2 regions of the Thermoanaerobacter brockii subsp. finnii Ako-1 genome follow, and region 2 is predicted to be linked to the other one. Evidence: riboswitches for the same ligand, from Rfam matches in the RefSeq annotation. Region 2 holds a riboswitch; the other holds the start of a gene.
The links. Region 2 has a riboswitch for FMN ahead of ribD (bifunctional diaminohydroxyphosphoribosylaminopyrimidine deaminase/5-amino-6-(5-phosphoribosylamino)uracil reductase RibD). Riboswitches for the same ligand answer to the same signal wherever they lie in the genome.

Region 1: it holds a riboswitch for FMN, as region 2 does, so the genes downstream of both, THEBR_RS08885 (ECF transporter S component) here and ribD (bifunctional diaminohydroxyphosphoribosylaminopyrimidine deaminase/5-amino-6-(5-phosphoribosylamino)uracil reductase RibD) in region 2, are expected to answer to the same signal.

The regions. Positions count from the first base shown of each region.
Region 1 is NC_014964.1:1,775,771-1,792,985, reverse strand. It holds gene THEBR_RS08940 (ISL3 family transposase) at 1-508, opposite strand, end outside; gene THEBR_RS08935 (hypothetical protein) at 719-1,219, shown strand; gene secA (preprotein translocase subunit SecA) at 1,726-4,419, shown strand; one part of gene prfB (peptide chain release factor 2) at 4,436-4,504, shown strand; one part of gene prfB (peptide chain release factor 2) at 4,506-5,543, shown strand; gene THEBR_RS08920 (Tex family protein) at 5,598-7,736, shown strand; gene THEBR_RS08915 (copper amine oxidase N-terminal domain-containing protein) at 7,822-8,553, shown strand; gene THEBR_RS08910 (TVP38/TMEM64 family protein) at 8,759-9,439, shown strand; gene THEBR_RS08905 (amidohydrolase) at 9,565-10,716, shown strand; gene arcA (arginine deiminase) at 11,049-12,275, shown strand; gene argF (ornithine carbamoyltransferase) at 12,343-13,284, shown strand; gene arcC (carbamate kinase) at 13,308-14,249, shown strand; FMN riboswitch at 14,333-14,451, shown strand; gene THEBR_RS08885 (ECF transporter S component) at 14,543-15,127, shown strand; gene tsaE (tRNA (adenosine(37)-N6)-threonylcarbamoyltransferase complex ATPase subunit type 1 TsaE) at 15,227-15,688, shown strand; gene tsaB (tRNA (adenosine(37)-N6)-threonylcarbamoyltransferase complex dimerization subunit type 1 TsaB) at 15,685-16,377, shown strand; gene rimI (ribosomal protein S18-alanine N-acetyltransferase) at 16,381-16,827, shown strand; gene tsaD (tRNA (adenosine(37)-N6)-threonylcarbamoyltransferase complex transferase subunit TsaD) at 16,841-17,215, shown strand, end outside.
Region 2 is NC_014964.1:16,513-30,662, forward strand. It holds gene ilvC (ketol-acid reductoisomerase) at 1-23, shown strand, start outside; gene THEBR_RS00070 (2-isopropylmalate synthase) at 43-1,239, shown strand; gene leuC (3-isopropylmalate dehydratase large subunit) at 1,230-2,483, shown strand; gene leuD (3-isopropylmalate dehydratase small subunit) at 2,486-2,968, shown strand; gene leuB (3-isopropylmalate dehydrogenase) at 2,971-4,038, shown strand; gene ilvD (dihydroxy-acid dehydratase) at 4,044-5,714, shown strand; gene ilvB (biosynthetic-type acetolactate synthase large subunit) at 5,711-7,375, shown strand; FMN riboswitch at 7,373-7,487, shown strand; gene ribD (bifunctional diaminohydroxyphosphoribosylaminopyrimidine deaminase/5-amino-6-(5-phosphoribosylamino)uracil reductase RibD) at 7,571-8,653, shown strand; gene THEBR_RS00105 (riboflavin synthase) at 8,664-9,287, shown strand; gene THEBR_RS00110 (bifunctional 3,4-dihydroxy-2-butanone-4-phosphate synthase/GTP cyclohydrolase II) at 9,325-10,515, shown strand; gene ribH (6,7-dimethyl-8-ribityllumazine synthase) at 10,593-11,057, shown strand; gene ytvI (sporulation integral membrane protein YtvI) at 11,075-12,139, opposite strand; gene THEBR_RS00125 (IS200/IS605 family accessory protein TnpB-related protein) at 12,287-13,672, opposite strand; gene THEBR_RS12190 (hypothetical protein) at 13,980-14,150, opposite strand.

The sequences.
Region 1 (17,215 bases), 580 kb from region 2:
CAATAATGCAATGATATTTCCTGCCTCCAGAGTTCCCTTTGAATTCGTCTATACTGATAATTTCCGGTAATGTTTTATAATCAGGTTCTACTCCTATTGTGTCTAAAAGTCTCATCACAGTCGTAATTGATACCCCTGTAACTTCAGATATATCTTTCATGCTTTGTTGTTTTTTTAGTTGTTGTAGTATGTAAATAGATAATCTGTTGGTCATTCTATGGTAACGTGGTAAATAGTCTACATGTTCATAGAATTTCTTGCCACAGTGTTTACAAACGTATCTCCTCTTTTTTAGTACTATCACTGTTGGTTTCCCGAATAGCGGTACATCTTTTATTCTTTGTACTCTATAATCATGAATCTTAGATGTTATTTCCCCGCACCTTGGACAAATATGTGGTTTCTGTTTCATCTTAATATGAAGCTCTATCCTGTTGTCATTCTCTACAACACCTTCCAAAATTGTATCTTCAGATTTTAAGAAATTTGTGATATAATTACCTTGCACTTATTCTGATGCCTCCTTTTGTTGGGTTATTTTAACCACTTCTATTATAGCAGGCATTCAGAATAAGTGCTCTCTTTTTATAGATTTCTTTTTCCCCACCCCAACATTTATTATAGAACCATTTTTAAAAAGTGGTTATTTTATTATTGACAGGTGTATATACATCTGTGTATACTATAATTGTGAAAAGTAAAAAATGGGGGTTTTAACGTGAAGACAAGAGAAATTACTATTGGAGGGCTTTTAGCAGCACTATCCCTTATTATACCTTTGGCTTTTGGAGGAGTTTTAGGGATAGTTATTCCGCCTTTCTCAGCCACACTGGCATCCCATGTACCTGTAATGCTGGCAATGCTTATAAGTCCTGCAACAGCGGTATTTGTGGGTGTTGTATCTGCGATAGGATTTTTAATAAAATTGGGACCTATAATAGCAGCAAGAGCAGCGGTTCACGCAGTGTTTGGCTATGTTGGAGCTAAAATGATACAAAGAGGATATTCTTTTCCCGTGGCGTTAGCTGTTACACTTCCAATACATGCTGTTTTAGAAGCAATTGTGGTGATGCCTTTTGGATTTGATTTTTACAAGTCTTTTGTGGTTGTAGGAGTAGGGACAATGATCCACCACACAATAGATTCTGCAATTGCATTGGCACTATTTTACGCATTAAATCCTATTTTGAAGTTTAAAGCTGTGGACATAAAAAATTAACCTTTTAAAAAGGAAACGTCTCATTTTGAGATGTTCTCAGTCTGTAGACAAACTCTTTATGATGTATTGGCATTTTGCATAAGTGAAGCGACTTGACAGCCCGGCACTCAAATAAACTTGCTATTACTTTGCTTTGTGATTATATAACATGTTTATTTGAGTGCCGGGAAACTTAAGGAGACCGACAGACGAAGGCGGGGCCGAAGCCAAGGAGGGCGGAGGCGGGCACCTGAGACAGGGATGTCGAATGTGCCCGGAACCCCGCCTGAGTCAGAGGTCGAGCTTTAGTTTAGTCTGTGATGTCACCTGGAGCGAACGATGCAAAATGCCAATAAAAAGGAACTTTGTCTAAGACAGAGAATGCATCATTTTGAGGCGTTCTTTTTTGTGAAAATTGTATGAAGAGAGTGTAAAATATTCTTTAAAAAAACTGTTTTTTATTGTCATTGAGATTTCATAGTGATATAATATATAGTTGATTAACAATACCTTAGAAGGTGATAAAAATGTTAGGCTTAGTTGAAAAAATATTTGGCAGCTACAGTGAAAGAGAAGTTAAGAGATTGGAACCAATTGCCGATAAGGTTTTGTCATATGAAGATCAAATGGCAAGACTTACGGATGCAGAGCTTAGGGCGAAAACAGATGAATTTAAAAATAGATTGAAAAATGGTGAAACTCTTGATGATATACTTCCCGAGGCTTTTGCGGTGGTAAGAGAGGCCGCTTGGAGAACTCTTAAAATGAAACATTTTAGAGTGCAGGTGATAGGCGGCATTGTTCTTCACCAAGGGCGCATCGCTGAGATGAAAACTGGTGAAGGTAAAACCCTTGTCGCGACATTACCTGCATATCTTAATGCTTTAGAAGGCAAGGGAGTTCACATTGTAACTGTCAATGATTACTTGGCAAAAAGAGACCGCGATTGGATGGGCAAGATATACGAATTTTTAGGTCTAAGCGTGGGCGTAATATTGCATGATATGGACCCTGAAGAAAGAAAAAAGGCCTATGCCGCAGATATAACTTATGGAACCAACAATGAATTTGGTTTTGATTACTTAAGAGACAACATGGTTATATACAAAGAAGACATGGTGCAAAGAGAACTTAATTATGCTATAGTAGACGAGGTAGATAGCATACTGATAGACGAGGCAAGGACTCCTCTTATCATATCAGGCATAGCCGAAAAATCCACAGATATGTATAAATTAGCTGACAGATTTGTGAGGACTTTAAGAAAAGATGAAGACTATGTAGTTGATGAAAAAGCAAAGGCTGTAAGTTTGACTGAAAAAGGGATAGTTAAAGCAGAAAAATTTTTTGGAATTAAAAATCTTGCTGATATTGAAAATATGGAAATTTCTCATCACATTAACCAGGCATTGAAAGCTCACGCCATAATGAAAAGAGATATAGACTATGTGGTAAAAGATGGTCAAGTCATCATAGTGGACGAATTTACAGGAAGGCTTATGTTTGGGAGAAGGTACAGTGAAGGCCTCCATCAGGCTATTGAGGCAAAGGAAGGAGTTAAGGTAGAAAGAGAAAGCAAAACTTTAGCTACTATAACTTTCCAGAATTACTTTAGAATGTATAAAAAATTAGCTGGTATGACAGGTACAGCTCAAACAGAAGAGCAAGAATTTAGGGCTATTTATGGATTAGATGTTGTAGTAATACCGACTAATAAGCCGATGATAAGAATAGACCATCCTGATGTGATATACAAAACAGAAGAAGCCAAGTTTAAAGCTGTTGTTGAGGACATTGTAGAACATCATAAAAAAGGTCAGCCTGTTCTAGTTGGTACAATTTCTATTGAAAAATCTGAAAAATTAAGCGCCATGTTAAAGAAAAGAGGGATACCTCATCAAGTATTAAATGCAAAGTACCATGAAAAAGAAGCAGAGATAATAGCACAGGCAGGAAGAAAAGGAGCAGTTACAATTGCTACAAACATGGCAGGCCGTGGTACTGATATCCTTTTAGGAGGTAATCCTGAATTTATAGCTAAGAAAAAGATGCATGAGGAGGGCTACTCAAAAGAAATTATTAACGAAGCTGCAGGATATGGCCCTGTTTCAGGCGAGGAAGTTAAAAAAGCCCGCGAGAGATATTTTGAGCTTCTTGAAGAGGCGAAAAAAGAGACTGAAAAAGAACACGATGAGGTTGTAAAGCTGGGTGGGCTTTACATTATAGGTACTGAAAGGCACGAAGCTAGGAGAATAGACAATCAGTTGAGAGGACGTGCAGGCCGTCAAGGTGACCCAGGAGAATCAAGATTTTATATATCTTTAGAAGACGACCTTATGAGACTTTTTGGCTCAGAAAGAGTAAAGAACATGATGGACAGTCTGGGAATTGATGATGACCAGCCCATAGAGCATAAGATTTTGACAAAACAAATAGAGCAGGCCCAGAAAAAGGTAGAGGGTATAAACTTTGACACTAGAAAACACGTTTTGCAGTATGACGATGTAATGAACAAACAAAGAGAGATAATATATGCCCAAAGGAGAAAGGTACTTGAAGGTGAAAACTTAAAAGAGTCTATTCTTGAGATGGTAAAAAGTATAATAGAGAGAAATGTTGAGATATATACTGCAGGAAGTAAGTATCCTGAGGAATGGGATATAAAAGGGCTTTTAGACCATCTTTACGACATGTTCCTTGAAAAAGACAGCGTGGTTATTGATGTTGATATAGATAGGCTTGACAAAGAGGTTTTAACTGACATAATATATGAAGAGGCAGTAAGACAGTATGAGAAAAAAGAGGCAGAAATTGGTCCAGAGCAAATGAGGGAAATCGAAAGAATAGTTCTTTTAAGAGTTGTAGATACTAAGTGGATGGACCACATAGACGAAATGGACCAATTGCGTCAAGGCATAGGCTTAAGAGCTTATGGACAAGTGGACCCTCTTATTGAGTACAAAAAAATAGCTTTTGATATGTTTGAAGACTTGATACAAAGCATACAAGAGGATACTGTTAAATTCTTGTATCACATTCAAATTAATAAAGACAATATGATTCAAAGAGAACAGGTGGCGAAACCTATTTCCACTAATGTAGATGCAGAAGAGAAAAAACAGCCAGTTGTTAAAGGCAAAAAAGTTGGCAGAAATGACCCATGTCCTTGTGGCAGTGGTAAAAAATATAAAAAATGTTGTGGTGCCAATATAAAATACTAAAAAGGAGAGATGCGGTTTGTTGCAAGACTACAAAGCAGAAGTTTCAAACATGATTGAAGAAGTAAAAGAAATGGGGGTTTCTCTTTGACATAGAAAGTGTCAAAAGAGAAATAGAAGAAATAGACAAAAAGATGTCTGATCCTGCTTTTTGGAGCGATATAAAAAAGTCACAGGAATTAGCTAAAAAACAAAAAGCCTTAAAAGAACTTTTAGAAGAGTACAATTCTCTTGTGTCAAAATGGGAAGACTTAAGTACACTTATTGAATTGGGTTTAGAAGAAGGGGATGAGTCGATAACTGATGAAGTAGACAAGGAATACAAAGAGCTCAAGAAAAAGTTAGAGGATTTAAAGATAAAAACCCTATTAAATGGCCCCTATGATAAAAACAATGCCATACTTTCTATTCATGCAGGCTCAGGTGGTACAGAGGCTCAAGACTGGGCGGAGATGTTACTTCGCATGTATACAAGATGGGCTAATGACAAAGGTTTTGAAGTAGAAACCCTTGACTATTTGCAAGGAGAAGAAGCAGGAATAAAAAGTGTCACTCTTATGATAAAAGGGCCTTTTGCCTATGGATATCTTAAATCAGAGGCGGGTGTTCACCGCCTTGTGAGGATATCTCCTTTTGATGCGGCAGGTAGAAGGCATACTTCATTTGCACTTGTGGAAGTACTTCCTGAATTAGAAAATGATATTGAAGTGGAAATAAGGCCTGAGGATTTAAAAATTGACACTTATAGGGCTTCGGGTGCGGGAGGACAGTATGTAAATAAGACGGAGTCTGCTGTAAGGATTACTCACCTTCCAACAGGCATAGTGGTTTCCTGTCAAAGTGAAAGGTCTCAGATTCAAAACAGAGAAACTGCCATGAAAATGCTTAAAGCTAAACTTTTGGACCTCATGATGAAAGAGAAGAAAGAAAAAATCGAAGACTTAAAAGGAGAGCACAGAGAGGCGGCATGGGGCAACCAAATAAGGTCGTATGTCTTCCAGCCTTATACCCTTGTTAAAGACCACAGGACAAATTATGAAGTGGGAAATGTTCAGGCAGTGATGGATGGGGAAATAGATGGATTTATAAACGCTTATCTAAAGCAAAAATCACAAGGGATATCTTAAAAAGGTATCCCTTTAAATTTAATCTATGTATTTCCTAAGAGAAAGGAGTAAGTCATGAATAGGATAAAAGATATATTAAAGAAAGAATTTGGATTAAAAGACTTTCAAGTGGAAAATACAATAAAGCTTATTGATGAAGGGAATACAATTCCTTTTATTGCAAGGTACAGGAAAGAAGCAACAGGAAGCTTGTCAGATGAGGTTTTAAGAAATTTTTATGACCGACTTACATATTTGAGAAACCTTGAAGAGAAGAAACAGGATACTATAAGGTTAATTGATGAACAGGGAAAACTGACAGAGGAGATAAAAGCAAAAATAGAAAATGCTACAACTTTACAAGAGGTGGAGGACATATACAGGCCTTTTAGGCCAAAAAGAAGGACAAGGGCGACCATTGCGAAAGAAAAAGGCTTGGAGCCTCTTGCAAAGGTTATTTCTTCAAATGAAGTAATAGATGGGGATGTAAAGGAATACGCAAAGCCTTATCTTAATGAAAATGTTCCAACAGTTGAAGAAGCATACCAAGGAGCAATGGATATAATTGCAGAGGATATATCTGATGACGCTGATATAAGAAAATACATAAGAAGTTTTACATGGAATAACGGAATTATAGTGACACAAGCGTTAAAACAAGAAAGGTCTCCCTATGAGATGTATTATGACTATAAAGAAGCTGTAAAGACAATACCGCCTCATAGAATACTGGCGATAAATAGGGCAGAAAGGGAAAAATACATATCTGTAAAAATTGAGATAGATAGTGAAAGGATAATAAATAGGCTTATAGAATCAAAAGTAAATAAAGCTTCAATATTTGCAGAGTATTACAAGAAAGCAATTGAAGATTCCTATAAAAGGCTTATTGCTCCTTCAATAGAGAGGGAAATAAGGAATACTCTTACGGAAAAAGCAGAAGAAAAGGCAATAATAGTTTTTAAAGAAAATCTAAAAAGCCTTTTACTTCAACCCCCAATAAAAGGACATGTTGTCATGGGATTTGACCCAGCCTATAGGACAGGATGTAAAATTGCTGTTGTAGATGAAACGGGAAAACTTTTGGACACTGCTACAGTATATCCTACTCCTCCTCAAAATGATTTTGAAAATTCTAAAAAGGTTTTAAAAGAGCTAATAGAAAAATACAATGTCACTTTAATTGCTTTGGGAAATGGAACTGCTTCAAGAGAGAGTGAAATGTTTATAGCAGAGCTTATAAAAGAACTTTCAAGAGAGGTAAAGTATGTGATAGTGAATGAAGCAGGGGCATCAGTCTATTCTGCTTCTCAAATAGGTACAGAGGAATTTCCTGATATAAACGTAAGTTTAAGAGGAGCTATCTCACTGGCGCGAAGGCTTCAAGACCCATTGGCAGAGCTTGTAAAAATTGATCCAAAGTCCATCGGGGTAGGACAGTATCAACACGATGTAGACCAGAAAAAACTGGGAGATGCTTTAAACGGTGTTGTAGAAGATTGTGTAAACAGCGTAGGTGTTGATTTAAACACTGCATCAGTATCTCTTTTAAAATACGTTTCAGGGATAAATGCTGCTATTGCCAAGAATATTGTTGAATATCGAAACCAAATAGGCAAGTTTACAAATAGGGAGCAGCTTAAAAATGTAAAAAGATTAGGAGATACTACTTTTACACAATGTGCGGGTTTTTTGAGAATTTTGGACGGTGACAATATCTTTGACTCAACAGCAGTTCACCCAGAGCGTTACGAAACCTTAGAAAAGCTTTTGAGAAAATTTAGATATGAGAAAGAAAAACTAGATAGAAAAAAGTTAAAAGACTTTGCTAATTCTTTAGAAGAATACGGATTAGAGAAGATTTCAGAGGAATACGATATAGGACTTCCTACACTTTATGACATAGTTTCAGAGCTTAAAAAACCTGGAAGAGACCCAAGAGAAGACTTACCCAAGCCCATTTTAAGGTCTGATGTAATGACTATAAATGAGCTAAAACCAGGCATGGAACTTATGGGAACAGTTAGGAATGTCACTGATTTTGGCTGCTTTGTAGATATAGGTGTTCACACTGATGGGCTTGTTCACATTTCTGAGATGTCTCAAAATTACATAAAACATCCTCTTGATGTGGTTTCAGTGGGAGACATTGTAAAAGTTAGAGTTTTAAGTGTTGATATTGAGAGAAATAGAATTTCTCTTTCAATGAAATAAAAAAATTTTTTACTGCTACTCTCTAAAAATTTATATTTCCTTCCGAAATATATAGTGAAAGTTGAACAAAGGAGGGAGAGTGCATATGAAAAAAATATTAATTTTTGCTGTGATTGGTGCTTTTGCTTTTTCCTCTATTTTAACGGGGTATGCTAAATCTGGTGTCAAGTGGATGCGTGAAGTAGCAGTAAAGGCAGAAACTCAACTTGCAGCACAAGGAACTACAGAAAATAAAGTAGAAGCCCAGATTCAGACGACACTTGAGGCTCAAGAACAGGTACAAGCTCAGGAACCGGTAAAGGAACAATCACAGGAAGGTAAAGAAGAAGCTGTAGAAGAAGATAAAAATGTTGATGAAAACTCAGAAGAAACTCCAAATGTTGAAGATGGCAAGAAAGTTGACTTGCAACCAGTGATAAAAGAAAATAATACCCTAATTCCCGTAAAGGCTATTGCAAGGGGATTGGATGCAAAAGTAGCTTGGGACCCTGATACAAAAACTCTCACAGTTATAAAAGGTGATAAGACAATACAGTATACTTTAGGAGACTCTAAAGCTTTAGTAAATGGGGTAGAAGTTACAATAGATAAGAAAATGAATGAGAATGCAACTTTTGTGCCTATTAAGTTTTTCTCAGAAGTGTTAGGAGAAAAACATGATAAGAAAGTAGAAAAAGTGAAAAATGAGGATAGAGAAAGAGAAAAAAATCAGAATAAAATAGAGAAAAAAGAACAAAAGAAAAATTCTCAAGAAAACCAGGATATTAATACAAATAATGATAATCAAGGCCAAAGCGATAACGAAAATAATGATTAACTATACATAAGCCGGTATTTACCGGCTTTTAAAAATTTCTGGGTAATTGACATAACAAAATATTAACTCTATAATGGATTATAAACATAGGACCGTAATTTTTGAATAAAACGGGGGGAGAAAAATGCCAAAAGCCAAATGGGTTGGAGGTAATAAAGGTAAAGCTGGATTTATCTTTGGTGCTTTTGGCCCGAGGTGTGGGTGGATGAAAATTAACAAAACTAACATACTAAATTTAATTTTAATAGTCATTTTTGTCATTGCATTAATAGTGGCTATGGTGACTTTTGGGAAGAATTTAACTATACTAATTAACAGTCCCGATAAATTTAGGGAGTGGATACACAGTTTTGGGAAACTTGGTATTATTGTATTTATAGGAGTTCAAATACTTCAAGTGATCGTATTTGTCATACCAGGAGAAGTAGTGCAAATTGCAGGAGGATACCTCTACGGGGCTTTTTTAGGCACTTTGTACTCTGTAATAGGCATTACAATAGGTTCTCTAATTTGTTTTCTGATTGCCAGGGTTTTAGGCTATAATTTTGTGAGAAGCATTGTTTCAGAAGAAAAGCTTAAAAAGTTTGATTATATTATAAACAATCCTAAAGGAGAAACTATTCTTTTTTTGTTGTTTTTTATACCTGGAATGCCTAAAGATGCCCTTTCCTACATTGCAGGAATTACACCGGTTAAGTTTTACAATTTTTTCATCATTACTCTTTTTGCGAGACTTCCAGGCATATTTTTTTCTGCCTATATAGGGGCAAATTTGGGGAATAAAAATTACTTTATGGCAGGAATTGTCGCAATTATCGCAGTATTATTATTTTTAATAGGAGTTAATAAAAAAGACATTATTATGGAAAAGTTAAAAAAACTTTAAAAAAGTAAAATTTGGAGTAGCTGGACAGAAAATTTTAGCGAATTTGTTTTGTAAAGCTAATGATTTCATAAAATTGTTTCTTTGTGCTATAATGTTAATATATAATGAATTCAGGGGGGAATTATATGTACTTATTAAAAGGTGGGAAAATCCTGACAATGGCCGGCAAAATTTATGAAAAAGGAGATGTACTCATTGACAATGGAAAAATTGTTGATGTTGGAGAAGATTTAATTGCTCCTTTAGATGCAGAAGTGATTGATGTACAAGGCTTAACTGTTATGCCTGGTTTGATTGATGCTCATTGCCATCTTGGAATGTGGGAAAATGCTATGGGATTTGAAGGAGCAGATGGAAATGAAGCGACAGACCCTATAACTCCGCAACTTAGGGCAATTGATGGAATAAATCCAATGGATAAATATTTTGAAGAGGCTTATCAAGCAGGGGTTACGACAGTTGCGACAGGTCCTGGCAGTGCTAATGTTATAGGAGGACAGTTTGCAATTATAAAAACTTATGGTAAAAGAATAGATGATATGATAGTAAAAGAACCAGCAGCGATAAAAGTTGCTTTTGGTGAAAATCCTAAATCCGTTTACCATGAGCAGCATAAAATGCCTTCAACTAGAATGGCAGTTGCGGCTCTTTTAAGGCAAGAGCTTATAAAAGCTCAGGAGTACATGGAAAAGATGGAGCATGCAGAGGAAGACAAAAAGCCTGAAAGGGACTTAGGCCTTGAAGCATTGGTAAAAGTATTAAAGAGAGAAATTCCGCTGAAAGCTCATGCTCATAGAGCAGATGATATTTTTACCGCTTTAAGGATTGCAAAAGAATTTAATGTAGATATAACCATTGACCATTGTACTGATGGCCATTTGATTGTTGATGAATTGGTGAAAGAAAATGCTAAAGTTATTGTGGGGCCTTCATTGTCTGAAAGGTCAAAGATTGAGCTTGTAAATCTAAGCTTTAAGACAGCAGGTATTCTTTCAAAAGCAGGACTTACAGTTGCGATAATGACAGACCACCCTGTAATACCTCTCAATTACTTGCCTCTATGTGCTGCTTTAGCTGTAAAGGATGGTATGGATGAAATGGAGGCTTTAAAAGCTATCACGATAAACCCTGCGAAAATTTTAGGAGTTGACGACAGGGTGGGAAGCATTGAAAAAGGGAAAGACGCTGATATTGTAGTCTTTGATGGAGATCCATTGGAAGTGAAGACAAGGACAAAATATGTATTTATTAATGGGAAATTAGTACATAAAGCATAAACTGTCATGGGGCTATTTATTTAGAGGAGTCTGAATAAATAGCCTCATAATTTTTTATAACTTTAAAAAATTTTTTATGCAGTCTGAAATTCTATGATTTATTTTTATTCATGCCATGTTTTATTTGGGGAATTTTTAAGACTTTATCTTGGGATATTTGAATAATTATTTAAAACTTTACAAACAAAAGATTTTTTTAAATTATTTTTATACAAAACGTTTACATTAATTTACTGAGTTAAATTGCAAAAGTTATTTTATTGGTTTATACTATAGGTGTATAAAGTTGATGGATAGGTAGTATAGTAAAAGGGACAGAGGGGGTTACAGAGTTGGAGAAAAACACAAATTGCTTGCGAGTCTATTCTGAGATTGGAAAATTAAAGTCTGTCCTCCTTCATAGGCCTGGTAAAGAATTAGAAAGGTTGACCCCTGAGTTTTTAAGTGAGCTTCTTTTTGATGATATTCCCTGGCTTAAAAGGATTCAGGAGGAACACGACAAATTTGCGCAAGCTTTAAAAGAAAACGGAGTGACAGTTTATTATTTAGAAGATTTATTGGAAGAGGTTTTACAGGATACTGGAATAAAAGAGTTTTTTATATATGATTTGGTTTCATATATGAATACTTCTTTAGAAGTTAAGAAAACAATTACAAATTTTTTAAAGGAAAGAACCCCCAAGGAAATAGTGGACTACGCTATTGCAGGACTTTTGAAAAAAGAAGTGCATGAGGTGGAGCCTCAATCTTTGGTGGATTATGTCTATAAGGATTCCCCATTTTTTATAAATCCTTTGCCAAACTGCTATTTTATGAGAGACCCTGCTGCGGTCATTGGCAATGGTGTGATGATAAGCAGTATGAAGACAACTGCTCGAAAGAGAGAAGCCATGTTGCTTAAGTATGTTTTTAAGCATTCTAAGACTTTAAAAGTACAGGAGAATCTATTGTGGTATGATTATCGTTCAGAGTATCCTATTGAGGGGGGAGACGTGTTAGTTCTCAGCAAAAAAGTAATAGCTATTGGAATAAGTGAAAGAACCTCCCCACAGGCAATTGAAGAAATTTCTCTTACTCTTTTAGAGAGAGGAGAAGAGTTACAAGAGATAATCGCTTTAGAAATTCCAAAAAAACGAACTTTTATGCATCTTGATACAGTTTTTACTATGGTGGATGTGGACAAATTTTTAATATATCCTGGTATAAAAGAAAAATTGAAGGTTTATAGGATTACAAGAGGAGAAAAGGGAACAATTAGAGTGAAGGTAGAAGAAGACTTTACAAAAGTTTTAGAGACTTCATTGGGCCTTGATAAAGTTAATTTAATTGAAAGTGGAGGAGGTGACGAGATAACAGGAGCAAGAGAACAGTGGAATGACAGCACGAATACCTTGGCCATTGCTCCAGGAGTTGTAATGGCATATAACAGAAATGAGATAACCAACACCACCTTAGTAAATCATGGAATAAAAGTTATTGAAATTGAAGGCTCTGAATTAGTGAGGGGACGCGGTGGCCCAAGGTGTATGTCGATGCCTTTAAAGAGAGAAGATATATAAACCTTTTGACTAATAGGGTAAGATAATATAAAATTAATAAAGTAAAATTACTAAAAGGAGGATGACTATGGCATTTAATTTAAAGGGCAGGAGTTTATTAACTTTAAAAGATTACACCCCTCAAGAAATAACATATATTTTAGACATTGCTAAACAAGTAAAAGCAGAGAGAAAAGCAGGGGTTGTACATCAAAGATTTTTAGGTAAGACTATTGCTCTCATTTTTGAAAAGAGGTCCACAAGAACGAGATGCGCTTTTGAAACTGCCTTTGGTGAAGAAGGAGGACATCCAGTATTTTTATCAACAGATGACATTCAGTTGGGAGCTAAAGAATCAATAGAGGATACTGCAAGAGTTTTAGGAAGAATGTTTGATGCAATAGAATTTAGAGGGTTTAAACAAGAAACCGTGGAAATTTTGGCAAAATATGCAGGTGTTCCTGTGTACAATGGCTTAACTGACGAATATCATCCAACTCAAGTTTTGGCTGACCTTATGACAATAGAAGAAGAATTTGGGAATTTAAAAGGAAGAAAGCTTGTATTTGTAGGGGATGGAAGGAATAACATGGCTAATACTTTAGCGGTAGGCTGCGCTAAGATGGGGATGCATTATGTGATTAATTCTCCAAAAGAATTGTGGCCTTCACAGGAGTTCATAGATGAAATCAGGCAAATGGCAGCTGAAAATGGAGGAACTTTTGAACTTACTAGTGTGCCAGGAGAGGGCCTTGAAGGTGCAGATGCTATTTACACCGATGTGTGGGCGTCAATGGGAGAAGAAGCAAAGGCTACAGAGAGGGAAGCTCTTTTGAGACCTTTTCAAGTGAATGAGGAAATGATGAAAAAGACAGGAAGAGAAGATACTATATTTTTGCATTGCCTGCCCGCAGTAAAAGGACAAGAAGTTACTTTTGATGTTATAGAAGGTAAACAATCTAGAGTGTGGGACCAAGCAGAAAATAGAAAACATACAATTAAAGCTGTGATGATTGCTACTCTGCTTTAAAATTGGTTACAGGGGAGGACATTATGAGGGAAAAAGTTGTTATTGCCTTAGGAGGGAACGCTCTGCAGGATGTGAATACGCCTCCTACTGCAGAGGCTCAAATGGAAGTAGTGAAGAGGACAGCGGGGTATTTAGTGGATATAATTGAAAAAGGGTATTCTGTTGTAATTACTCATGGCAATGGTCCTCAGGTGGGGAATATAGTCATACAAAATGAAGTCGCATCAAAAGTTGTCCCTGCAATGCCTTTTGATGTGTGTGGGGCAGAGAGCCAGGGTATGATAGGATATATGATTCAACAGGCATTGGGGGAAGTTTTGAAGGAGAGAAATATCAGAAAAGAAGTAGCAACTATTATAACACAGGTTGTAGTGGATAAAAATGACCCTGCTTTTGAAAAACCTACAAAGCCGATAGGACCTTTTTATACAAAAGAGGAAGCTGAAGTTTTAATAAAAGAAAAAGGTTATGAAATGGTGGAAGACAGTGGAAGAGGATACAGAAGAGTTGTTCCCTCCCCTGACCCCAAAGAAATTGTAGAACTTAATACAATAAAGTTACTTGAAAAAAATGGGGTAATAGTAATAACAGTTGGGGGAGGAGGAATCCCTGTTATTAAGGAAAATGGCAATTTAAAAGGAGTAGCTGCCGTAATAGACAAGGATTTGGCTTCTGAAAAATTGGCAGAAGATATTGATGCAGATGTGCTGTTAATTCTTACAGCTGTTGAAAAGGTAGCAATAAATTACAACAAGCCAAATCAAAAGTTTCTTGACAAAATGACAGTGGAAGAGGCAATAAAATACATGGAAGAAGGCCATTTTGCACCAGGCAGTATGTTTCCAAAAGTTAAAGCAGCAGTGAGGTTTGCAAAGTCAAAAGTAGGAAGGCGAGCTATAATTACTTCTTTAGGCAAAGCATTAGAAGCTTTAGAGGGAAAAGCAGGCACAGTTATAAGCTTATGAAAATAAATTAAAAATTTTTCACAAAAACTATTGACAAAGAGAGATAAAAGTGAGAGAATAAAGTTAAAATTGAAAAGATGAAGGTAAATCTTCGGGGCAGGGTGAAATTCCCGACCGGCGGTATAGCCCGCGAGCCGCGCATGCGGTCGATTTGGTGAAATTCCAAAGCCGACAGTGAAAGTCTGGAGGGGAGAAGATTTTCTTTTTGTGCCTATTTTTGTGAAATAAATCACAAAAATCCTGAAGATTTATCTTCAGGATTTTTTTAGTAAATAAAATTGGAGGGATGAATTGTGGAAAAAACCAAAACACAAGCCATAGTAAAAGTGGGATTTCTTTCTGCTACAGCTTTTATACTGATGTACTTGGAATTTCAGGTACCTCTATTCCCTGGCTTTTTAAAGCTGGATTTTAGTGACGTACCTGCATTAGTTGCTTCTTTTGCTATGGGACCTTTATATGGTGTAATGGTCGAGCTTATTAAAAACATAATCCATGCTACTATAACTCAATCGGGTGGCATTGGAGAAATTGCAAATTTTTCTGTGGGTTCTATATTTGTATACACAGCAGGCATAATATATCAATTCAATAAGACGCGAAAAAATGCCCTTATATCTATGGCAATTGCTACAGTAGTGATGGCTTTTACTGCTTCACTTTTGAATTATTATGTTTTTCTGCCTTTGTACCAAAAAGTTATGGGATGGCCTATGGATGCTATCATTGGTATGAGTAAGGCTGCAAATAAAAACATAGTGGATGTGAGAACCCTTATAGCATATGGTATTTTTCCTTTCAATGTGCTAAAAGGAATTATGCTTTCGTTAATCACTTTATTGATATATAAAAAGCTTTCACCAGTTTTGAAACATTGATTTTTTTGAGAATCCTCAGCGCATGCTGGGGATTATTTTTCTTTTTAATTTGTTAAAAGATAGTATATAATAAAGTTATAACGAGTGGGGTGAGAATTGGTGAAGAAGACTTATATTTGCAAAAATAGAGATGAGACCATTGCTTTAGGAGAAAAATTAGGAAGGCTGTTAAGGAGTGGAGATATAATTCTTTTATATGGTGAGCTGGGGAGTGGCAAAACTGTTTTTACCAAGGGAATTGCAAAGGGGTTAGAAATAAATGAGCCAATTACCAGCCCGACTTTTACTTTAGTCAATGAACATAGAGGCAGGATTCCTCTCTATCATTTTGATTTATATAGGTTAGATGATTACACAGCCCTTTATGACATAGGTTATGAGGAATATTTTTATGACGAAGGAGTTTGTGCAATTGAATGGCCTGAAAGGTTAGGACCTTTACTTCCGAAAGAAAGGTTAGAAGTGATAATTCAAAAAGGAGAAAAAGAAGATGAAAGAGTTATTTTATTTAAAGATTTTGGGAGACGATATGAGGAGCTTTTAAAGGAGATGGGGCAATGAAAATTTTGGCAATAGATTCTTCTTCTAAAACTGCTACTGTTGCATTAGTAGATGAAAAGGGGATAATAGGAGAATACTCTATAAATTATCTAAGGCATTCAGTAATTTTAATGCCTATGATAGATGAACTACTTAAAAAGTGTGAAGTACCGATAAATCAAATAACTCATGTGGCTGTTTCAGAAGGACCGGGCTCTTTTACAGGGCTTAGAATTGGTGCTGCCACTGCAAAAGGTTTGGCTCATGCTCTTAACATACCTATTGTAGGAGTATCTTCTCTTTTAGCTCTTGCATATAATGTCAGTGAATTTGAAGGATTAATATGCCCTGTCATAGATGCTTTAAATGAAAATGTTTATGGAATGCTGATAAGAGGTGGTAATTTTGAAGTTTTAATAGATGCTGGGGTGTATTCTTTAGAGGAAATTACGGAGTTGGTAAGCAATTATTCTGACAAAGTGTTGTTCGTAGGAGAGGGTGTTTATTCCTATAAAGATAAATTACAAGAGATGATAAGGGGTAAAGCTTTATTTGCAAAGGACAAAGATAACATGGCAAGAGCAGCTTCCATAGGAGAGCTTGCTATTCAAAAGATAAAAAAAGGAGAAGTGATTAGTTACTTTGATTTCAAGCCGATGTATATAAGGAAATCGGCTGCTGAAATTCGTTTAAGTGGCGAGGGGAGTTAATTAATGGATGTTATTATAAGGCCTATGAGGAAAGAAGATGTGGAGGAGGTCTTGGAAATTGAAAAGCTAAGTTTTAGCACTCCTTGGTCTAAAGAAGCTTTTATAAGTGAAGTTACAAAGAACAGCTGTGCTAAGTATATAGTGGCGGAAGTTGACAACAAAATTGTGGGTTATGGAGGATTTTGGGTGGTTGTAGATGAAGGTCATATAACCAATATAGCAGTTCATCCGGAATACAGATCTAAAGGAATTGGAAGTAAAATTATGGAAGGTTTAATTGACCTTGCTAAGAAAAATGGAATAACTGCCATGACATTAGAGGTGAGAGAATCAAATATAACAGCGCAACATTTGTATGCAAAATATGGCTTTAGACAATTAGGTAGAAGAAAAGGCTATTATCAAGATAATAATGAGGATGCAATTATAATGTGGAAATACGACTTGTGATGGTGGTGAAATAATGGAGAAAGACATAATTATTTTAGGAATAGAATCTTCCTGCGATGAAACAGCTGCAGGAGTTGTAAAAAACGGCAAAGAAGTATTGTCGAACGTAATATATTCTCAAATAGAGATTCACAAAAAATATGGTGGGGTAGTGCCAGAAATAGCTTCAAGAAAGCATATTGAAGTAATATCTTTCGTAGTGGCAGAAGCATTAGAAAAAGCCCAGCTACGCCTTGATGAAGTAGATGTAATTGCGGCTACATATGGACCAGGATTAGTAGGTGCTCTTTTAGTTGGTTTGTCTTATGGTAAAGCTTTAGCCTATGCAAAAAATAAGCCTTTTGTAGGAGTAAATCATATAGAAGCCCACATAGCTGCAAATTACTTA
Region 2 (14,150 bases):
TGGCTTGGATTAAAAAAGAATGAATAAGGAGGTAGATAGGCGATGGGGGTCAAAAGAGTCATTGTTTTTGACACTACGTTACGAGATGGTGAGCAGACTCCTGGCGTCAACTTTAACATTAACGATAAATTTGAAATAGCAAAACAGTTGGTATCCTTAGGAGTTGATGTCATAGAAGCAGGATTTCCAGCAGCTTCTAATGGAGATTTTGAAGCAGTTAAAAATATTGCTGATAAATTGAAAGGTGTTACTATTGCTGCAATGGCAAGGTCTGTAAAAGAGGATATAGACAGAGCTAGCAGCGCTTTGAAAAATGCTGAAAGGTCGAGATTACACGTTTTTATCGCAACTTCTGATATACATCTTAAATACAAACTTAAGATGTCAAGAGAAGAAATGCTTGAAAAAGCCGTTGAAATGGTAAAATACGCAAAAGGAAAATTTGATGAGATTCAATTTTCAGCAGAAGACGCTTCAAGGACTGATTGGGATTTCTTAGTAAAAGTTTTTAGTGAGGTAATTGATGCAGGAGCAAATGTAATAAATGTGCCCGATACTGTGGGATATGCGATGCCAAGAGAATTTGGAGAACTCATAAAATACATCAGGAATAATGTTCCCAACATCGATGGAGTAATGATAAGTGCTCATTGTCACAATGATTTAGGAATGGCTGTAGCGAATTCTTTGTCTGCCATAGAAAACGGAGCAACTCAGGTAGAAGTGACTGTAAACGGAATAGGAGAAAGGGCAGGAAATGCAGCTATGGAAGAAGTAGTGATGGCATTAAATACGAGAAAAGATTATTTTGGCCTTGTTCACGGAATAAACACTAAAGAGATATACAATACAAGCAAATTGGTAAGCGAACTTACAGGAATTAAACTCCAACCTAATAAAGCAATTGTAGGTGCTAATGCTTTTAGACATCAAGCGGGAATTCACCAACATGGAGTTATAAACAACAGAGCTACTTATGAAATAATGAAACCAGAGGACATTGGAATAATTCCAGATACTTTTGCATTAGGTAAGCTTTCAGGAAGAAATGCTTTTGAATTGAAAGTCAGACAATTGGGGTACAATAATCTTTCACCAGGAGAATTAAGTGATGCTTTTAGAAGGTTTAAAGATTTGGCAGACAGAAAAAAGGTCATTGTGGATGAGGATATAAGATTTGTTGTTGAAGAGACTTTGGAAGAGTTTAGGAGTTTTAAGGAGGGAGAAGCTTGGGCTTAACATTGACACAAAAGATATTGTCAGCAAAAGTTGGTAGAGAAGTAAAACCAGGGGAGTTAATTGAAGTTGATGTGGATATGGTGTTAGGCAATGACGTCACTGCTCCTGTTGCTATAAAGGAGTTTGAAAAGATAGGCATTGATAGAGTTTTTGACAATACAAAAATTGCCCTTGTTCCTGATCATTTTGTTCCTAATAAAGATATAAAATCGGCGGAGCAAGTGAATATAATGAGAAAATTTGCAAAAAAACATGGAATAGTAAATTTCTTTGAAGTAGGGCAAATGGGAATAGAGCACGCACTTTTACCCGAAAAAGGACTTGTACTTCCTGGGGATGTTGTCATAGGTGCCGATTCTCATACTTGTACCTATGGCGCTCTTACTTGTTTTTCTACAGGAGTTGGAAGCACTGACATGGCGGCAGCGATGGCGACAGGCAAGGCTTGGTTTAAAGTGCCAGAAGCTATAAAATTTGTGTTAAAAGGCAATTTGCAAAAATGGGTAAGCGGAAAAGATGTTATCTTGTATATAATCGGAAAAATAGGAGTTGACGGAGCTTTATACAAATCTATGGAATTTACAGGGAATATAAAAGCTTTGTCAATGGACGATAGATTCACAATCGCCAATATGGCAATAGAAGCAGGGGCTAAAAACGGTATTTTCGATTTTGACGAAATTACCGAAGCATATGTTAAAGGGAGAGCAAAAAGAGAGTATAAGGTATTTGAAAGGGATGTAGATGCTGAGTACAGTGAGGTTTATGAGATAAGTTTGGATGAGATAAGGCCTCAAGTAGCATTTCCTCATTTGCCTGAAAACACCAGAAATATTGATGAGGTTGGAAAAGTAAAAATAGACCAAGTTGTTATTGGTTCTTGTACCAATGGACGCATATCAGACATGGAGATAGCTTATAAGATATTGAAAGGCAAAAAGGTTCATCCTGATGTAAGACTTTTAATTTTTCCCGCAACACAGGAAATATACTTAGAATGTGTTAAAAGAGGTTACATCGAAGAGTTTATAAAAGCAGGTGCGGCAGTATCTACTCCTACTTGTGGACCTTGCCTTGGCGGACATATGGGAATTTTGGCTAAAGGAGAAAGGGCACTGGCTACTACTAATAGAAATTTTGTAGGAAGAATGGGACATCCTGAGAGTGAAGTGTATCTTTCAAGTCCAGCTGTTGCGGCGGCTTCAGCTATTGCAGGATATATCGTAAGTCCAGAGGAGGTATAATGATGCAGGGGAAAGCCATAAAATACGGGGACAATATAGATACAGATGTTATAATACCAGCAAGGTATTTAAACACATCAGACCCACAAGAATTGGCACAGCATTGCATGGAAGATTTAGACAAAGAGTTTAAAAACAAAGTTCAAGAAGGAGATATACTGGTTGTAGGTGAAAATTTTGGTAGTGGTTCTTCTAGAGAGCACGCGCCAATCGCTATTAAAGCATCTGGTATATCCTGTATAATTGCTAAGTCGTTTGCAAGAATTTTTTTCAGAAATGCGATAAATATAGGGCTTCCGATATTAGAATGCAAAGAGGCAGTAGATGGGATTGAAGAAGGTGATATTGTTTTGGTTGATACAGATAATGGAATTATAAAAAATTTAACTAAAGGGACAGAATTTAAAGCTCAACCCTTTCCTGACTTTATAAAAGAAATAATGAAATATGGTGGACTTATAAATTATGTCAGAGAGAAGGTGTGACATTGTTTAAAATTGCAGTGCTGCCTGGAGATGGAATTGGACCTGAGGTCATAGAAGAAGGGTTAAAAGTTTTGTCTGCTATAGAAGACAAGTACAAACTTAAATTTGATGTAAAAAAGTATCCTTTTGGGGGAGAAGCTATAGACAAATATGGCGTTCCCTATCCGGAAGAGACAAAAAATGCATGTCTTTCTAGTGATGCTGTTCTTTTGGGAGCAGTAGGGGGGCCTAAATGGGATGACCTTGAGGGGGATAAAAGGCCAGAAGCGGGTCTTCTGGCTTTAAGAAAAAGCCTAGGGGTTTATGCAAATCTAAGACCTGCTGTTCTTTATCCTCCTTTAAAAGAAGCTTCTCCTTTAAAAAACGAGTTATTACAAGAGGGTTTAGATATTCTTGTGGTAAGAGAACTTACTGGTGGTATTTATTTTGGACCAAGAGGAATAGTTGCTATAGATTATGGCTTTAAGGCTTATGATACAGAAGTGTACCAGACTTCAGAGATAGAAAGGATAGCGGTTATTGCCTTTGAAGCGGCTTTAAAGAGGAAAAAGAAAGTCACTTCTGTAGACAAGGCAAACATTTTAGATTCTTCAAGATTGTGGAGAAAAACGGTAGAAGAAATAAGTAAGAGATATCCTGATGTTGAGTTAAACCATATGTATGTAGATAACTGTGCTATGCAACTAATTAAAAATCCTTCTCAATTTGATGTAATTCTTACTTCCAATATGTTTGGCGATATTTTAAGTGACGAGGCTTCCCAACTTACAGGTTCTATAGGTATGCTTCCTTCTGCTAGCTTAAGAGAAGATAAAGTGGGACTTTATGAACCTATACACGGTTCTGCTCCTGATATTGCTGGAACAAAGAAGGCAAATCCTTTAGCTACAATACTGTCAGTTGCTATGATGTTGGAATATTCTTTTAATCTACTTGATGCTGCTAATGACATAAAGGATGCAGTAAATAAAGTTTTAGAGGCAGGTTATAGGACTTTTGATTTAGGAAAAGGAATAATTTTAAATACCCAACAAATGGGAGATAAAGTGGTGGAGTATATAAAGGGGTGAGGATATTGGTAAGTGATAGCATAAAAAAGGGAGTTGAAAAGGCGCCACATAGGTCACTTTTATATGCTTTAGGCTTGACTTATGAAGAAATAAAAAGGCCGATTATCGGTGTAGCAAATTCAAAAAACGAAATTATACCAGGACATATTCACCTTGATAAAATAGCTGAGGCTGTAAAAGCAGGCATCAGAATGGCAGGAGGAACGCCTATAGAATTTTCCACTATCGGCGTTTGTGATGGTATTGCCATGAACCATAAAGGTATGAAATATTCACTGGGAAGCAGAGAACTTATAGCAGATAGCATTGAAATTATGGCAACAGCACACGGATTTGATGGGCTTGTGCTGATTCCCAATTGCGACAAAATAGTGCCGGGAATGCTTATGGCAGCAGCACGCCTAAATATTCCTGCAATAGTTGTAAGCGGAGGCCCAATGCTTGCAGGAAAGTGTAATGGAGAGGTGTGCGATTTAAGCAGCGTCTTTGAAGCTGTAGGAGCACATAAAATAGGGAAAATCTCAGAGGAAGACCTTTATAAAATAGAACTTAATGCTTGTCCTACTTGTGGGTCCTGTTCAGGAATGTTTACGGCAAATACTATGAATTGCTTGACAGAAGCTTTAGGATTAGGGCTTCCGGGAAATGGCACAATTCCTGCGGTTTATTCTGAAAGAATAAGACTTGCAAAACAAGCTGGAATAAAAATCATGGAGCTTGTAGAGAGAGGAATTAAGCCTTCTTATATAATCACAAAAGAGGCATTCATAAACGCCTTTAGTTTAGACATGGCTTTAGGCGGTTCCACAAATACAATTTTGCATTTAAAGGCTATAGCCCATGAGGCAGGGGTAGAAATATCTCTTGATGAAATAAACGATATAAGCGGGAGAGTGCCTAATTTGTGTAAGTTAAGTCCTGCAGGTAAATACCACATAGAGGACTTGTATTTTGCAGGGGGAGTATCGGCTGTTTTAAAAGAACTGACGAAAGCTAATCTTATAAATACTGAAGCGTTAACAGTTACAGGAAAGACATTAGGAGAGAATATAAAAGACGCGAAAGTTTTAAATCATGATGTGATAAGGCCAATAGACAACCCTTACAGCAGTACTGGAGGTCTTGCGATACTGTACGGGAACATTGCAAGAGAAGGAGCTGTTGTAAAAGCATCTGCTGTAGCAAAAGAGATGTTAAGACACGAAGGGCCAGCAAAGGTGTTTAATTCTGAGGAAGAAGCCATAGCTGCAATATATGGAGGAAAAATACAAAAAGGCGATGTAGTTGTAATAAGGTATGAAGGGCCAAAAGGTGGGCCGGGAATGAGAGAAATGTTAAGTCCTACTTCAGCCCTTGCAGGTATGGGACTTGACAAAGATGTCGCTCTTATAACAGACGGCAGGTTTTCAGGTGCAACAAGAGGGGCTTCAATAGGACATGTATCTCCAGAGGCTATGGAAGGGGGAGAAATAGCGATTATTGAAGATGGGGATATTATTGAAATTGATATTCCCGCAAGAAAAATTAATGTGAAATTAACTGATGAGGAGATTAAAGAAAGAATGAAAAGATGGGTAAGACCTGAACCAAAGATAAAAACTGGTTATATGGCAAGATATGCAGAACAAGTGACTTCTGCAAATACAGGTGCAGTTTTTAAGGGGGGAGGTATATGAAGTTAAAAGGAGCGCAAGTAATTATAGAAGTTTTAAAAGAGATGGGCGTTGATACTATATTTGGCATACCAGGAGGGGCAGTTATTCCCATTTATGATGCTCTTTATGACTCTGATATAAGGCATATTTTAGCTACTCACGAGCAAATGGCAGCCCATATGGCAGATGGCTATGCAAGAGTTACTGGAAGAGTAGGGGTTTGTTTTGCTACCTCTGGCCCTGGTTCTACCAATCTTGTTACGGGTATAGCCAACGCTTATATGGATTCTGTACCTGTTGTGGCGATAACAGGACAGGTGCCTACAAATCTTATAGGAAAGGATGCTTTTCAAGAAGTAGATATAACAGGTATTACAATGCCTATAACTAAACACAACTTTATTGTAAAGTCTCCTGATAAATTAACAGATACTATAAGACAGGCATTTGCAATTGCTAAGAGTGGAAGACCAGGTCCTGTATTAGTAGATATTCCAAAAGATATACAAAACGCCGATATAGAATATGTAAAGGGAATAGGAGATAGTATTGATATAAAAAACGATATCAATGGAGTAGTTTCGCAAAAAGAATTAGACAAAGCTATAGAGCTTATTTTACAAAGTAAAAAACCTGTAATCTTTGCAGGAGGAGGAGTGATTTGGGGAGAAGCATCAAACGAACTCGTAGAATTTGCCGAGAAGACCAATATACCTGTTGCTACTTCTTTGATGGGATTGGGAGCTTTTCCAGAAGACCATCCTTTGTCATTAGGTCTTATTGGTATGCATGGAAGCAGATTTGCGAATTTGGCTGTGTATAAATCAGACCTTGTGATAGCGATAGGGACGAGATTTAGCGACAGAGTTGCTGGCAAAGCAGGAGGACTTGCACCAAATGCTAAAATAATCCATATTGATATTGACCCTGCAGAATTAGGGAAAAATGTAGAAGTAGATGTAGCAATTATAGGTAAAGTAAAAGAAGTTTTAAGACTCTTAATGAATAAACTTTCATTCATTGAAAGAAAGGAATGGTTAGAGGAAATTTCTTTCTTAAAAGAAAAGCACGGATTAAAATACAAAAACGATGAAGTTTTAAGGCCTCAGTGGATAGTAGAAAAAATTCAAGAGCTTTCATACGATGACCTTATAATAGCCACTGAGGTGGGACAAAATCAAATGTGGGCTGCCCAGTTTTATAAATTTAAACAATCCAGGACTTTTGTCACCTCAGGAGGATTAGGGGCAATGGGCTTTGGACTTCCTGCTGCAATAGGAGCGCAAGTAGGAAGGCCAGATAAAAGAGTTGTAAACATTGCAGGTGATGGAAGTCTGAGAATGAATATACATGCCTTAGAAACAGCTGCTGTGTATAATCTTCCGGTTATAACAGTACTACTCAATAACCAAACTTTAGGCATGGTAAGACAATGGCAAAACCTTTTGTATGACAAGAGATTTTCCCACACAGATTTGAACGCAAATTTGAATTTTGCTAAGCTCGCAAACGACTTTGGAGTAGAAGGAATAAGAGTTACAACAAAAGAAGAATTTGAAAAAGCCTTCAAAAAAGCCTATTGCGAAAAAAGACCTTTTATGATAGAATGTATTATAAATAAAGACGAGATGGTGCTTCCATTTATTCCTGCAGGTGGAACTGTTGAAAATACAATTGGATAAAACCTTCGGGGATCGGTGAAATTCCGTACCGGCGGTATAGCCCGCGAGCCTTTTGGCAGACTCGGTGAAATTCCGAGGCCGACAGTTAAAGTCTGGATGGGAGAAGGAGAAATATTCCCCAGGGGATATATTCTCTGGGGTTTTTTAACCCTGAAGGTTTAACCTTCAGGATTTTTTAGTATAGGAGGGATTAAATTGGAAGAATATATGAAAAGGGCTTTAACACTGGCTGAAAAAGGATGGGGACATACAAACCCTAATCCACTTGTGGGTGCTGTAATAGTTAAAAATGGAAAAATAATAGGTGAGGGTTATCATGAATATTTTGGAGGGCCACATGCTGAAGTAAATGCATTAAAAAATGCAGTTGAAGATGTCAAAGGTTCTACTATGTTTGTAACACTTGAACCTTGCAGCCATTATGGCAAAACGCCTCCTTGTGTTGAAGAAATAATTAAATCTGGCATTAAGAGAGTGTATATAGCGATGGAAGACCCAAATCCTAAAGTTAGCGGGAACGGTATAAAAAGGTTAAAAGAGGCGGGAATAGAAGTACATGTGGGGATAATGGAGAAAAAAGCGAGGAAACTCAACGAAATATTTGTTAAATATATTACGACAAAATTTCCATTTGTGATAGTAAAATCTGCTATGAGTATTGATGGTAAGATTGCTTGTTATAATGGAAATTCTAAATGGATTACAAATGAGAAATCAAGAAAATTTGCTCATAAAATAAGAGGACGTGTATCCGCGATTATGGTTGGGGTAAATACAGTAATTAAGGATAACCCAATGCTTACAACAAGGTTGGAGGGGTATAAAAGTCCTGTAAGGATTATTGTGGATAGTAGAGGTAGAATTCCATTTGACTCAAATGTAATAAGAGACAAAACGGCAAAAACGATAATTGCTACAACAGAACTTATGCCAAACAATGTGAGAAAGAAGCTTGAAGATATGGATATTGAAGTTATTATATTAAAGAACGACAATGGAAAAGTACCTTTAAAAGAGCTAATGATAAAACTTGGAGAGAGGGGGATTGATAGTGTATTGATTGAAGGCGGTGGGACATTAAATTGGTCTGCACTTAAAGAGGGAATTGTTGATAAAGTTATGTTTTTTATATCACCTAGAATAATAGGAGGAAAAAATGCTTTAACACCTGTAGAAGGTATAGGCTTTTCGGATATAGGAAATTCAATAGAATTAAAAGATGTGGAGATTGATAGAATAGATGATGATATACTAATAACAGCATATGTAAGAAAGTAGGTTATGGCGTATGTTTACTGGAATTATAGAAGAAACAGGAACTGTTAAAAATATTATACATGGTACTTTTACAAAAATTGTTATAAAATGTAGTAAAGTCCTTGAGGGAACAAAAATAGGTGATAGTATAGCAGTTAACGGTGTATGTTTAACTGTTACTAATATGTCAAACGAAAGTTTTGCAGCTGACGTTATGCCTGAAACCATGAGAGCAAGCAATTTAAAAGATTTAAAAATTGGAAGCATTGTCAATCTTGAAAGAGCACTTCAAGTTGGAAGGAGAATGGGTGGGCATATCGTAACTGGTCATATAGATTGCGTTGGAAAAATCATAGACAAAAGGCAGGAAAAAAATGCTTTTATATTTAAGATAGCTATCAATAAAGAATTTACAAAATACATTGCCCGTAAGGGAAGTATTGCGGTTGATGGTATAAGTTTAACGGTTGTTGAGGATGGATATGATTATTTTACTGTTTCAGTTATTCCACATACAATGCTTAAGACCACATTGGGTTATAAAGGGGTAGGAGATAGTGTAAATATCGAAGTTGATATACTTTCTAAGTATGTAGAAAAACTAATAGGGAAAAAGGATATAAAAGATTTATTAAAAGAAAATGGATTTATATAGATGTTGATGACTTCTCTAAGTTAAGGAGGAAAGACCAATGTTTGATAGGATAGAAGATGCAATAGAAGATATAAAGCAAGGGAAAATGATTATTGTGGTAGATGATGAAAATAGGGAAAATGAAGGCGACTTAGTTATGGCAGCAGAAAAAGTTACAGGAGAACACATTAATTTTATGATAAAATATGGACGGGGTCTTGTATGTGTTCCGATGACAGAAAAGAGACTTAATGAGCTTGGCATTTACCAAATGGTTGAGAATAACACTGACCATAAAGAAACTGCTTTTACTGTATCTGTAGATTATAAAGAATGTACCACTGGTATTTCTGCATTTGAAAGAGCACTGACGGTGAAGAAATTAGTAGATGATAATTCAAAACCAGAAGATTTTACAAAGCCGGGACATATTTTTCCTTTAAGAGCCAAAGATGGTGGTGTATTAGTAAGAGCAGGGCATACAGAAGCGGCTGTAGACCTTGCAGTTCTTGCAGGACTCAAACCCGCTGGAGTAATATGCGAAATCATAAAAGACGATGGAAATATGGCAAGGTTGCCTGACCTTTTGGAGTTTGCAAAAAAATTTGGATTGAGAATTATATCTATTGAAGATTTGATAAAGTACAGAATGAAAAATGAAATACTTGTGAGAAGGGTAGCGCAGGCGAAACTTCCAACTAAGTATGGGAATTTTGAAATTGTTGGATATGAAGAAATATTAACAAGGAAACAGCATGTAGCTTTGATTAAAGGAGATATAAATAAAGAACCTGTACTTGTGAGGATACATTCTGAATGTCTTACAGGGGATATCTTGGGGTCGTTAAGATGTGACTGTGGTGACCAGCTTCATGCGGCAATGGAAAGAATAGGACAGGAAGGAGGAGTACTAGTTTATCTGAGGCAGGAAGGAAGGGGTATAGGACTTTTAAACAAGATTAAAGCGTATCATCTGCAGGATCAAGGGCTTGATACTGTTGAAGCGAATATTAAGCTTGGTTTTCCACCCGATTTAAGAGAATACAGTATAGCTGCACAGATTTTGAAAGATATAGGAGTTAAAAAGATAAGGATTATGACAAATAATCCGCAAAAAATTATGGAATTATCAGACTATGGTCTTGATGTTGTAGAAAGGGTTTCTATAGAAATTTGTCCAAATCATTATAATGAAAAATACCTCAAAACAAAAAAGGAAAGAATGGGACATCTAATTTTGGAAGTGTAAAATGCTACAAAAAAATGAATTAAATGTAATTATTAAGTATATAATGAAAGAATATTAATAAGGAGAGTGTATAGTTTATGAAAATATATGAAGGAAAACTTATAGCAGAAGGAAAGAAATTTGGAATTGTGGTAAGCAGATTCAATGAATTTATAACGAACAAACTTCTCGAAGGGGCACTTGATGCCCTAAAAAGGCATGGTGCTTTAAATGAAGACATTGAAATTGCGTGGGTACCTGGAGCATTTGAAATACCACTTATAGCTAAAAAGATGGCTGAATCTAAAAGATATGATGCAGTAATTGCACTTGGAGCAGTGATAAGAGGAGAGACACCCCATTTTGATTATGTTGCAAATGAGGTATCAAAAGGTATTGCAAAAATATCTCTTGATACAGAAGTTCCAGTTATATTTGGTGTTCTTACCACAGATACAATTGAGCAAGCTATTGTAAGGGCGGGAACAAAAGGTGGCAATAAAGGTTTTGAGGCAGCCGTTACCGCAATAGAGATGGCAAATCTAATGGAGGAAATAAAATAAGGGCAAATGCCCTTATTTTATTTCCAAGGAGGGATAATTTCTGCTCTTTGGAGAGCTTTAAATACTACTACAAATACAGGTCCTATTATAAGTCCTAAAGCACCGAAAAGTTTTGCACCTATAAACATAGATAAAAGCGTAACAAGAGGATGAAGTCCGATACTCTGACCTACAATCTTAGGCTCTATAATTTGTCTTACAACTACCACCAAGCCGTACAGTATTAAAAGATATATCCCTACCATGTAGTTTTTCATTATGATGTTATAAAGCGCCCATGGTACCATGACAGCACCAGAACCTAGTACGGGCAATGCATCTACAATGGTTACAAGAAGACCCAATAGAAATGGGTAGTCAAAACCTATCATTGCAAGGCCTATGGAAACTTCCAAAAAGGTTATAAGCATTATTGTTGCTACTGCTCTAAGGTATCCGAAAAATGTCTTTAAAAGGTTTACCTGAATACTTTTTGCATGCTGTGCCCAATGAGATGGAATCTGCCTTTTTATAAAATCTAGTATAAGCTGTTTATCTTTGCTTATAAAAAAAGTAGCAACAAGTGTTATCAAAGTCATAAAGAAAAAGTTAGGCAATTTTGTTGCAAAATTCAAAAGCCATGTAGCAAGATTTTTTGCAAATAATGATACATAGTTTAAAATCGACTGCATGTTGCTTTCAATAAGGGATGTAATATTTGGGGGCAATGATATGTAATACATTCTTATTCTGTCAACAAGATTTAAAATTATGTCATTAATAGTATTTGCATAATTTGTGCTTATTTCCGCAAGAGAACTTAGTTCATATATAAGTTGTGTTATTGATATTGCAATAAGTGATCCTATCACACCTATTAATATCAAAAGTAAAATAAAGGATGCTAATCCTCTCGGCACCTTTAATTTTTTCTCTAAGAAATTTACACCAGGATCGATTATCACAGCGAGAAGTAAAGCCACTACAAATGGCATCAAGAAAGGAATAATTTTAAATATGATTAAGTAAAATATAATAAAAACAGCAACAATGAGCAGTGTTTTTTTTATTATATCACCGTATCTCAATAGAAAATTATTCACCGTTTTAACCTGGTTACCCAAACTGTACAAAACTGACAGTTTAGGCAGCTGGGGTATTTGTAGTCCGCCCTTCAGGCTTTCCCAGCCCCAGCAGGCGGTTTTTGGAAAAGCCATAGCCCCTGCCCCAAGAAGCAGGAACTTGCGCCCTTACGAGTCTCCCCACTTGCCCTGAATTAATAATTCCTTCAGGACAGAGAAGTCTCTTGGTACTTTCTCAGGGGAGAGTGGTGTCACCACCGCTACCTTGAGAACTTGCCAGAAATCATAGGTACTAAAACTTGTTTCGTACAGAGGTCTTAGCACCCTTTCTGACTCACTCCCAAGGCTTTGTATAAATTTTATTGCTTTGTTTATTTCCATTAAATGCTTTTTCTTTAAATGCTTATTTTTGACTGTATATTTTACATGTTCTTTTAACTCTTCTAATTCCTTTTCAGTCAATGTGTTGAGGAAGTTTACATAGTTATTCGGTATCTTTTCTTCTTTGCCTAATCCTCTTCTTGCTATTACATAGGCTGCTGCTATGTCTTTTGTTGTCATATACTGTGGTGCATATTTTAACATCCCTATTATTGAGGTGTAAGAAGGATTGACTTCTATTACTTCTATCCCTTCTCTTTTTGCTAGTGTTTTTATTTTTGAAAGAAGTGATTTGTAGCTAAAGTTATGTCTTATTCTCCTTGATTTTCTTCCTGAAAAGTCTCCTCTTTTTCCTTTTTCTTTTATGTCCAATTCTTCAATCACAATCGCTTTTCGTTTTTCTTTTGCTATTTTTACTATCTCATGGGCATACTGCCATCTAAAGTATTCTCTTTTGTCTTTATTTCCACTTGATAGCTCTGGCATTGGTATCTTATCATAACTTATTAGATTTCCTTTTTCATCTGTCTCTGCCCATGATATGTTGTCTGGATATGCATTTACATCTATTCCTATGACCCCTTTTTCTTTTGTTATTTTTGTTTCTGGATATTCTTCTTCAATAGAAAAATAGGCGTATATGCTGCCATTTTTGAGTTTTAATTCTACAGAGTAAGGTATGTTTGATTCGGCGATTTCCTGTAGGAGTTCTTCTCTGCTCTTATTCTTTTTATAGCCTGCTTCTATTTTGGCATATATGTATTTTCTTTTTCCCACATTTATCCTTAAAAAAATGCCATTTTCTTTTACTTCTATTCTTGTGTTGAGATTTCCTTTCTTGCTTTTATCTCCTCTTGAATAGAGATTTCCTTTTCTTTTCTCTTGCCATTTTGTTTTTAGCTTTTGATACTCTTTCCCAGTTATATGGCGTTTTTGAAGTTTTTTAAATAAATCTTTCTCTCCAAAAATTACTTTCTTTGGATTATTCCCTAATTCTTTGGAGGATTCTAATACGCTTCTTGCTTTCATTATTGCGTCATCTACGTATCTTGAGTTTAAATTGAAAATTCCCTGAAGGTCTCTTTTTAATGTGTTTCTATCATAGCCTTGTAGAAGCCTTTTGTACGCAAATCTTATACATGATGACCATCTTCTCATTAAATCCAGCACTATTTGTTTGTCTTGTTAAGTTAGGAAAATAAGTTTAGCCTGTATTACTATCATGTTTTTTTGCCCCTTTGTCTTTTTGATGTTCTAACAAGTATTGTCAATCTTCCTTTTTCTTCGATTCATTAATGTAATTTTGTTTATATCGCATAGTTTTAATCTTTTTATGTTTAATAGCACTTATCATCACTTAATTAAAACTATACCGTTTTTTACTTTTTATTTCAACTGTTGATACCTCCTTTCTCTTTATTATAATATGAGAATTAATGAAAGTCTATTGTAAAAATAAAAAATCCGCCGAAACGGATTTTTAAAGGGCGGTTTTTATTTTTGCTATTTCTTTTGACTTTTGGGCGAGCTCCCTTCGCGTTATAATTCCTTTTTCTACTAATAAATCTATTAAAGAAAGTAAAGCCAGCAAGTTTTTGTACTCTGTATCTTTTATTTCTGCCAAATCTAAAAGATATTCTATTTCTCTCAT